3 regions of the Sporosarcina sp. FSL K6-1508 genome follow, and region 3 is predicted to be linked to each of the others. Evidence: riboswitches for the same ligand, from Rfam matches in the RefSeq annotation. Region 3 holds a riboswitch; each other region holds the start of a gene.

Region 1 (3,263 bases), 900 kb from region 3:
AAGAGAACAGCCATTTCCGTCACGTCAATACTTTTGGTGGGAATCCGGCAGCTTGTGCGGTTGCGTTGAAGAACCTTGAGATCATTGAAAGAGAAAATCTTGTCGAACGGTCGGCAGAACTTGGCGAGCGTCTTCTGAAAGAGCTGGCAAGCTTAAAAAATCATCCGTTTGTTGGTGATATCCGTGGTCTTGGATTCCTCTTAGGGATCGAACTCGTTGAGGACAAGGAAACGAAAGAGCCTGCTTCCAATGCCCGTGTCGCGAAGATTATTGGAGAATGTAAGGCGAATGGCCTTATCATCGGGAGAAACGGTGATACAGTTGCAGGCTTTAATAATATTCTAGCGCTGAGCCCGCCTCTGTCTTGTACCGATGAAGATGTAGACTTCATTATTACAATCATAAAAAAAGTATTTAAAGAAAACGAATGAACCAAGGTTAACTCTTTTAAAATAAAAACTGAGGAGTTCCTAATAGGAGTCCTCAGTTTTTTATTTTTTCTTTTTAAACACCGCTGAAATGCGCTTCTCACTACGCTCTTTCATCCGCTGGAAATTCTCTATATGTTTCCAAATGGCGGTGAAAAATAACAAAGCTGCTATCACAACTGGCCAGTATCCGTCTGCCCATACCGCCATCGCTATAAGTGTCGCATAAAGCATGAGCACACCAAAGACGAGGAAATCTGTAACCAGTGCAACGATAACAAACAGTAAGAATCCAATAAGTCCAATTTTCCAGTCGATGGCAAGTAGTACGCCAATCACTGTCGCAGTTCCTTTTCCACCGTTGAAATTCATATAAAACGGGAAATTGTGTCCGATCACAGCTGCAGCACCTGCGAGGAATAAAAGTAAAGCTATAATGTCTCCTGGAAGTTCCGCGTTTTCTGCGAAGTATTGCACAAATAGGACAGCTACTGCACCTTTTCCAATGTCGATAGCTGCAACAAGTGCACCAAATTTCTTTCCAAGAACTATGGTCGCATTTGAAGCACCGGCATTTTTCACACCGGTTTCTTTCAGATTAATGCCCGAAATTTTCTGTGCAACGCCCGATCCATGCAGGCAACCGATAGAATAGCCAAAGATCAGCACACCTACAATCCATAACCACATACTCATTCCTCCAAAATAACGATAGATTCATTATAACATTCGAGGTAAACACAAGGTTCAGAAATATTATTCAATAAACGCTTGACATAGTATTGGAACATCTACTATACTATGTCACAAGATGGAAAACTGAATATCACAAACTCTTATCAAGAGCGGCGGAGGGAATAGGCCCTGCGATGCCCGGCAACCAGCAAGCGACCAACTTGCAAAGGTGCTACTTCCTACAGATTCGTGTGAACGGTCTGAAAGATAAGGGGAGGAATAAGCGAAAGCGTAACCCTCTTCTTAAGCGAAGGGGGTTATTTTTTATTCCGAAAATACCCCCAACGCCTCCGCACATCACAATCACATCCATCTAAAAAAACTCTGGAGGTAATGACGATGACAAAACTTCAACCCGAAACACTTCTTCTGCATGGCGGACAAAAACCGGACCCTGTAACAGGTTCACGCGCAGTTCCAATTCACAGAACCTCATCTTTCGTATTCCGGGATACAGAACATGCTCAAAAATTATTTGCATTGCAAGAAGCAGGCAATATCTATACGCGAATCACAAATCCAACCGTTGCAGTTTTTGAAGAGCGTATTGCACTTCTTGAAGGCGGCACGGCGGCAGTTGCATTCTCATCCGGCATGGCGGCAATCGCATTCTCCATCTTGAACGTTGCAGGTGCAGGCGATGAAATTGTTGCAGCAAGCAACTTGTACGGCGGTACGTATAATCTATTCGCCGCCACACTTCCACGTTACGGCATCAATGTGAAATTCGTCGATGCAACAGATCCTGAAAACTTCCGCACAGCAATTACAGATAAAACAAAAGCAATATTCGCAGAAACAATCGGTAACCCAAGTCTTCATGTCTTGGATATTGAAGCGGTTGCGGACATTGCGCATGAACAAGGTGTTCCACTTCTCATAGATAGTACGTTTGCATCGCCTTATGGTTCGAATCCGATTGAGTTTGGTGCAGATGTGGTCATTCACTCTGCTACAAAATGGATTGGTGGACACGGTACAACGATTGGTGGAGTAGCTGTTGATGCGGGTACATTCGATTGGACACAAGGAAGGTTCCCGGGCTTCACTGAGCCGGATGCGTCATACCATGGTCTTCGTTACGGAATTGATACAGCAGGCGCGGCCTTTGCCACTAAACTGCGCGTTCAACTATTGCGTGACTTTGGGCCTTGCTTAGACCCGGACAGTGCATTCAACTTCCTTCAAGGACTTGAGACACTGCATCTGCGTGTGACGAGACATAATGAAAATGCCATCAAAGTAGCAGAGTTTCTGAAACAACACCCGTCTGTTGAATGGGTAACATACACTGGCAATGAAGATCATCCATCTTATGACCTTGCGAAAAAGTACTTGAAAAACGGCTTCGGTTCCATTATTGTATTTGGTATAAAAGGTGGACGTGAAGCTGGTCGAAACGTAATAGATAACGTCAAAATATGGTCGCATGTTGCGAACGTCGGAGATGCAAAATCACTGATTATACATCCTGCTTCAACGACGCATCAGCAGCTTGGACCAGAGGACTTGGAAAAGTCAGGCGTGACTGAAGAATTAATCAGGCTATCGGTTGGTCTTGAATCAGTGGAAGATATCATTGCAGACCTTGCACAAGCGATTGAACTAGCGGTACCAGTAACAGTGTGATTTTTTGGCGACAAGAAAGGGCGTGACAATCGTGGAGACGGGAATAGTGGAAATCGGGCATCTGGTATTGGAATCTGGCATCATCTTGGTAAATGTACAGCTTGCTTATGAAAGAACGGGTAGGCTAGATGCACCCCATGTACTTGTTTGTCATGCCTTGACAGGAAGTCACGCGACAGTTGGAACGGATGAATGCCCGGGCTGGTGGAGTGGTCTTGTCGGCCAAGGAAAAAGTATCGATACAAATGAATTTTCTGTCATCTCTTTTAATGCTCTTGGCGGAAGCGACGGATCGACAGGACCTTTGTCAGTTAATCCGACTACAGGAGAACTGTATAGAAACTTGTTTCCCGAAGTGACAATCCGTGATATGGTGCATGCCGAACGGAAAGCGTTGACGGTACTGGGCGTCAACCGATTGCGGGCGATCATTGGCGGTTCGCTCGGTGGAATGCGTGTACTTGAATGGGG
Region 2 (3,263 bases), 2.1 Mb from region 3:
AAGCATTTTCATATAAATGATTTATAGTCATAATGGGGTGGGGGCTGGATGAATCGAATCATTTTTAGTTTGTTAGTGATTTTGACGACTGGATTAATGGGTTCTTCTTTTACAATAGGGAAGTTAGGGTTAGCCTATTCATCTCCTCTCCTATTAGTCGCTATGCGTTTTACGCTTGCAGGGCTTATTATGGCTACGATCGTTAAAATCTTAAACAAGCGACATCCGGTAAAGGTAATCGATTGGGTGTGGCTTGTTCTAATTGGACTTTTTCAAACGGCTTTTGTGATGGGCTGTATATTCATGGCACTACGTACGATCACTTCTGGAGAGACGTCTATCCTAACATTTATGAATCCTTTACTCGTCGTAGTTTTTGGAACGCTTTTTTTAAAATCCCGTTACCGTATTCAGCAATGGATAGGTGTACTGCTAGGTTTTATCGGGGTTTTTCTCACGTTGGGTTCACATCTTGACTTTAGAATCGGTACCATATTAGGGGTTTTGTCGGCAGTTTCATGGGCGATTGCTACGCTTTTGATAAAAATACATGGTTTTAAATTTGATACATATGTAATGACAGCCTATCAAATGCTTTTTGGCGGATTAATTCTCTTTCTGGGAAGTTTACTATTGGAAGAGTCTTTTTTCAGAATGACTACTCAATCCATCCTGATTTTGTTATGGCTTACCATTGCGGCCTCAATTATTCAGTTTTCTGTTTGGTTTTATCTTCTTCAGAGAGGAAATCAAGAACGAACGAGTGCATTCCTTTTTTTAGCGCCATTCTTCGGTGTACTAACAGGATGGTGTTTGCTCCATGAAAGACTAACCTGGTCTACTCTTTTTGGTGGATTACTAATCTTTAAAGGAATATTTCTTGTTAATTGGAAAAATGATTGTGAAAAGGAAATGGAGAAAACTAATGAGAGCAATGGAAGGAGAAGTTAGAGTTGAACTATAAGTTTTCAAGAACGCCGAAAAGTAGTTTAACGTGCCTTTTTGTTTATGTGCGAGACATTAGTGTTTAAACCCTACTAAACTGATGTGAATAAAATTAAAAACTGATAAATCATTGACTTTGGAATTTCGATGATGTAATATTGATCTCAACTTCATAGTGTATTTCTTATCAAGAGAGGTTGAGGGACTGGCCCGAAGAAGCCTCGGCAACAGACTGTTTTGTACTGTGCCAATTCCAGTAAGCGAAAGTTTAGCAGATAAGAAGAGATAGTTATTCGATATCATCAACCTCTTCTTGCCCTAATTGAAGAGGCTTTTTTATTGTTTAGCGTATGGTGAAATCTCATTTTTCTTTTTCTGGTCTCCAGCGCTATTCTTGTTTTTACCAATTAAATATATGCTAATTAGTCAACTAAAGGCATCTTTCTAATCGATTTTTCGAATCGACTAAAAAGATGTTTTTTGTATTTGAAAATTGATTCAGAGCAAATGAATTTAGGAGGAGAAAAAATGACAAAAGCTAAAAATATCGTATGGCATGAATCAGAGGTTACGAAAAGGGATCGCCAAGAAGCAAAAGGTCATAAAAGTGCAATTCTTTGGTTTACAGGATTATCGGGTTCCGGAAAATCGACGATTTCAGCGGCGTTAGAAACAGCTTTACATTCAAAGGGTGTTCACACTTATCGACTAGATGGAGATAACGTCAGACACGGTTTAAATAAGAATCTTGGGTTTAGTCCAGATGATCGATCCGAAAATATTCGCAGAATTGGTGAAGTTGCAAAACTAATGGTTGATGCTGGCCTGTTCACATTGACCGCATTCATTTCCCCTTACCAAGAAGATCGTGATCAAGTGCGGGAAATTGTCGATGCTGATGAATTCATTGAAGTATATGTAAAGGCCAGTTTAGAAACCTGCGAAGAACGCGATCCAAAGGGATTGTACAAAAAAGCAAGATTGGGTGAAATTAAAGACTTTACAGGAATTGATGCTCCTTATGAAGAACCTGTTAATGCGGAAATATCCATCGATACCAATCAGTTAAGTATTGAAGAATCGGTCGAAGTCATCATTTCTTATTTAAAAGAAAATAACTATATCAAAAAAAGTCAATAATCACGTAACATTCTAGTTCACTTGGAATAGAATGACTTAAAACCTACTTGACACATAGGAATAATAAAGTTAGTATAAACGCTAATCACTAGCCGACTGGAAACCCAGAAGCTGATGGACAATTGGGTATATGGGAACAATGCGCTGACTAAAAAATTAGAGGCGACTTTAATCAGTAGGAGATTAAAGTCGTCTTTTTATAAAAGATAGGAAGGAGAGTTAATTTGGTGAAGAAAACGTACGATTCCTGGATTGAGTCTGAAGATGTTTTTTTACTTGACGACGAAGCGAAGGGTGCGCTAAACGTCTTGCGATGGGCTTATAAAGAATATGACGATGAACTTGTTTATGCGTGCAGCTTCGGGGTTGAAGGGATTGTAATGATTGACTTAATCTCGCAAATAAAATCAACCGCTAAAGTGGTATTTCTAGATACAGGACTTCATTTTAAAGAAACCTATGCCCTAATTGATAAAGTCAAACAACTCTATCCTCAGTTGAAAATTGAATTGAAAAAGCCGATTTTAACGGTTGAAGAACAAGCTGATGAGTATGGCGCTGAACTTTGGGCGAGACAGCCGGATCAGTGTTGTCATATGAGGAAAGTAATTCCGCTTCGGGAAACACTAAGTAATGCGACTGCTTGGCTGTCCGGATTAAGACGTGAACAATCACCATCTAGAAGTCTGACAAACTTCGTGAATAAGGATGAAACATTTCAATCAGTTAAAATTTGCCCGCTAATTCATTGGTCGTGGACGGATATTTGGGATTATGTTGATAAACATGAACTGCCCTATAATCCACTTCATGATCAAGGCTATCCGAGTATCGGCTGTGCACCCTGTACAATACAAGGCGATACTACGACAGGGTCAAGGTCAGGCCGCTGGGCAAATCAAACGAAAACAGAGTGTGGATTGCATAAAAAGTTAACTTAAATGGAGGAATTTACATGAGCTTGAGTCAACCGCATGGCGGCATATTAATTAATCGCTGGAATCCAGATTTTCAATTCGAAGGGTTTACCAAAACAGTTGAATTAGATGAAATTGCGAGCAGTGATTTGGATTTGATTGGTACAGGTGCCTATAGTCCGTTAAGTGGGTTTCTCACGGAAGTAGATTACAATTCCGTCGTTGCGACAATGAGATTATCTACAGGAGAGCCTTGGACAA
Region 3 (3,263 bases):
GTTCTTCTTCTGAAATTGCTCCATTCCAGAAGCTTTCCAATGCCCTTTTCCATTCACGTTTTCCACCAATTCTTGGGTACCCGTTATTTGAACTTTGTACTTTTACCATCGTATGTTATCCCCTTTATTTTTTATTTTTTATTTTCCATATTTTAATAGACGATACTTTCGGTTTGAATCACCTCCCTTGCAACAACGGCGTCCACTCTGCTGTGTATATACTCCGTTAAATTCACAGTCATGTCGTAACGCATAAAGGGTGTTATTAAATAGATGCCATGAAAATGCTCAAGTGCCACATCGATCAATTCCCTAGAAACTTCTAACCCTTCTCTCGTAGACTGTTCACGATTCCCGTTAGATAATGCCATTCTTGCTCGTACTTGTTCTGTCAACTTAATGCCTGGTACCTCGTTGTGCAGAAATTCGGCGTTTTGCGACGAGGTCAACGGCATAATTCCGATGTATGTCGGTGTCTCAATATGTTTTGTTGCCTCGTAAACTTCTATAATTCTTTCCTTGCTATAGATTGGCTGGGTAATAAAATAATCGGCTCCAGCTTCTATTTTTTTCTCTAATCTCTCAACGGCGCGATCTAAATGGCGAACATTCGGATTAAAGGCCGCTGCCACAGTAAATGACGTTTTCTGTTGCAATGACTTTCCTGACTTTGAAATGCCTCCGTTAAATTGCTTGATAAGTTGAATCAATTCAAAGGATGTCACATCGAAAACAGATGTTGCACCGGGAAAATCGCCTATTTTTGTAGGATCTCCCGTAATTGCCAATAACTCAGTGATACCTAATGTGTGTAATCCCATGAGGTGTGACTGCAAGCCAATCAGATTCCGATCCCGGCATGTCACATGAACAAGGGGTGTGGCCCCAATCTTTTGTTTAACAAGCGATGCCATTGAAGCATTGCAAATTCTTGGGGTCGCCAAGGAATTATCAGCCAATGTGATAGCGTCTACACCTGCATCCTTTAACGCCTGGGCCCCTTCGAAGAATTTAGTCGTATTTAAATGTTTGGGCGCATCAAGTTCAACAATTATCGAATGTCTTTTTTTCACTGTTTCAAGCAATGTTGGTGTTTGCATTCCATTCGTCTTAGACTCCGTAGCCTCTATTTTTGCTTCCTTCTTTTTAACAAGCTTTTCTATAATCGGCTTTCGATTTGGAAGTCCTTTCACTAATGCTTGAATATGTTCTGGCGTTGTCCCGCAACATCCGCCAATTAAACTGACCCCCTCCTTCCTAAAATTCAATGCAAATTTCTCGAAATAGTCAGGTTCATTTTCGTAAAATAATTTACCGTCCTTATATCCTGGATAACTGGCATTCGGATACACCGATAACAGGGCACGCTTCATCACTGGGACAGTTTCTAAAGATTTCAACATATGGTGTGGACCAAGTCGGCAGTTGATGCCGACTATATCAGCGCCTAGATCTTCTAATTGTTGCAATGCGTCCGCAAGCTCCAAGCCATTTTGTAGTACGCCGGCTTCATGCATCGAAACGTTTGTAATGATTGGAAGATCTGTCTCCTCACGTGCTATTTTGAGTACAGTTGTTAATTCATCAAAATCGTAATAGGTTTCTAAAAGTAGTCCATCTACCCCTTCAAGTAGCAGGCAATACAATTGTTCTCTGAAACTGCGCTTGATTTCATCCTTTGTTCCGATAGATGTTCGGGAACCATGAATCCCCCCGATAGTTCCAAGGATGAATGTATTCTCGCCGGCAGCTTTTTTTGCAATTTGGACAGCTGCTTTATTTATTTTTTTTACGCTGTCCTCTAAACCGTGACGTGCTAACTTTATATAATTGGCACCATAGGTGTTTGTTTGTATAATGTCAGCACCCGCCTCAATATATGCCTGATGGATGTGAAGCACCTGATCGGGATGCGTCAAGTTCAGTTCTTCAAAACACAGATCCACCCCATGTGAGTAAAGAAGGGTTCCCATTGCCCCATCACCAATTAAAATGCGTTCTTTCATGGTATCCAGTAATTTCGACAACTATATTTTCTCCTTTCTTTTTCCCACTGCCACAAATATTGTTTTGAAAATCCGTTTTAAAACACCTTCATTTTGAAATTATGTTACTTATTGGAAGAATTTATAAAAACAAAAAAGAGTCTCTTCCTGTATTTAATAAAGGAAGTAGACTCTAAATTTGAATAAGTCTTCTCCTCATCTACCAAGCCGCATTTCCGGCTTGCTGGAATTAGCACCGTGCCAAAATGGCGGTTGCTGAGGTGTCATCGGGCCAGTCCCTATACCTCTCTAGATAAGAAAAACTATTAAGTTGGATTTGTTTACTTATGTTATTACAGACTTTACCTCATTGTTGGAAAATTAGCAACACCTTTTTAAAAAAACATTATATATATTGAAAAAATGAATACAGCATATGCGCTTTACAAGGGTTTTTGGGAGGCCACTGAAAAAGACCCCAATACTTGTAGTGAAATGGAATTCCCACCAATACGGCTTCGACGCCTTGTGGATGGCCTCTATGTGAGAAAGCGCATTTCGTTTTCGGGGATAAGACCTACAACCTGGAGTGCCATAAATCGATCGAATGTGATCAACGAATGTCCCAATACATGAGGAATGGATTAGATATCCTGCTAATATCGCTTCGGCGCTTTGTAGATGCCTCCCGCGATAAGCCGGAAAGGAGAGCACTTGGGAGGGATTGAACTGCATCCCTCCTCAGTCTTATCGCTCCGGCTACCACGAAGTCGCGCCTTCGCTGGATGGTCGATGTGAGAGAGCGCATTTCATTAGCTGTGATGAAATCTGCAATCTGGAGTGTGTCTTTCTTGACTCTAATTCTATATGTTGAACTATTGAATCCGGTGTATAAACTGAGCGAAGGCGCCTTAACAGGGGTAGCCGAAGCCATAAGACTGGCGGCGAAGCTGCTTGGCTTATGGCGGGAGGCATCCCCTAGCGCCGTAGCGGTTCAGTGGAATTCTTTATTTCAATTTATATAGTATCAACTACTACTCACATTATAATCTCGGCATATACATCTCAAAATCACATTTCTCTCGATGATGAACACCCTAGCGCAGGCGCGGCAAAGGGGTCGCCGAAGCCGTAAGACTGGATGCAAAGCGCTAATCCAGGCTTACGGCGAAAGGCACCCCCAAAGCGCCAAGCGATTTACAATCCACACCCCGAACTACAACTCTCTCATTATTGACCGCCATAGCAGATTCAATGGGATTCTTTAATTCAACATAT

What was found. A riboswitch is a leader RNA that binds a small molecule or an ion and turns the genes downstream of it on or off. The one in region 3 is predicted to bind S-adenosylmethionine.
Region 1: linked by a shared signal. The riboswitch ahead of MKZ11_RS02460 (O-acetylhomoserine aminocarboxypropyltransferase/cysteine synthase family protein) and the one ahead of MKZ11_RS07210 (bifunctional homocysteine S-methyltransferase/methylenetetrahydrofolate reductase) in region 3 are both predicted to bind S-adenosylmethionine.
Region 2: linked by a shared signal. The riboswitch ahead of cysC (adenylyl-sulfate kinase) and the one ahead of MKZ11_RS07210 (bifunctional homocysteine S-methyltransferase/methylenetetrahydrofolate reductase) in region 3 are both predicted to bind S-adenosylmethionine.

The regions. Positions count from the first base shown of each region.
Region 1 covers NZ_JBBOXF010000001.1:565,452-568,714, reverse strand. Annotated here, with positions in the region: gene MKZ11_RS02470 (aspartate aminotransferase family protein) at 1-431, shown strand, start outside; gene MKZ11_RS02465 (glycerol-3-phosphate acyltransferase) at 492-1,118, opposite strand; SAM riboswitch class I at 1,262-1,377, shown strand; gene MKZ11_RS02460 (O-acetylhomoserine aminocarboxypropyltransferase/cysteine synthase family protein) at 1,503-2,792, shown strand; gene MKZ11_RS02455 (alpha/beta fold hydrolase) at 2,797-3,263, shown strand, end outside.
Region 2 covers NZ_JBBOXF010000001.1:3,528,296-3,531,558, reverse strand. Annotated here, with positions in the region: gene MKZ11_RS17860 (DMT family transporter) at 49-951, shown strand; SAM riboswitch class I at 1,127-1,227, shown strand; gene cysC (adenylyl-sulfate kinase) at 1,474-2,085, shown strand; gene MKZ11_RS17850 (phosphoadenylyl-sulfate reductase) at 2,313-3,026, shown strand; gene sat (sulfate adenylyltransferase) at 3,041-3,263, shown strand, end outside.
Region 3 covers NZ_JBBOXF010000001.1:1,466,054-1,469,316, reverse strand. Annotated here, with positions in the region: gene metE (5-methyltetrahydropteroyltriglutamate--homocysteine S-methyltransferase) at 1-109, opposite strand, end outside; gene MKZ11_RS07210 (bifunctional homocysteine S-methyltransferase/methylenetetrahydrofolate reductase) at 153-2,027, opposite strand; SAM riboswitch class I at 2,199-2,305, opposite strand.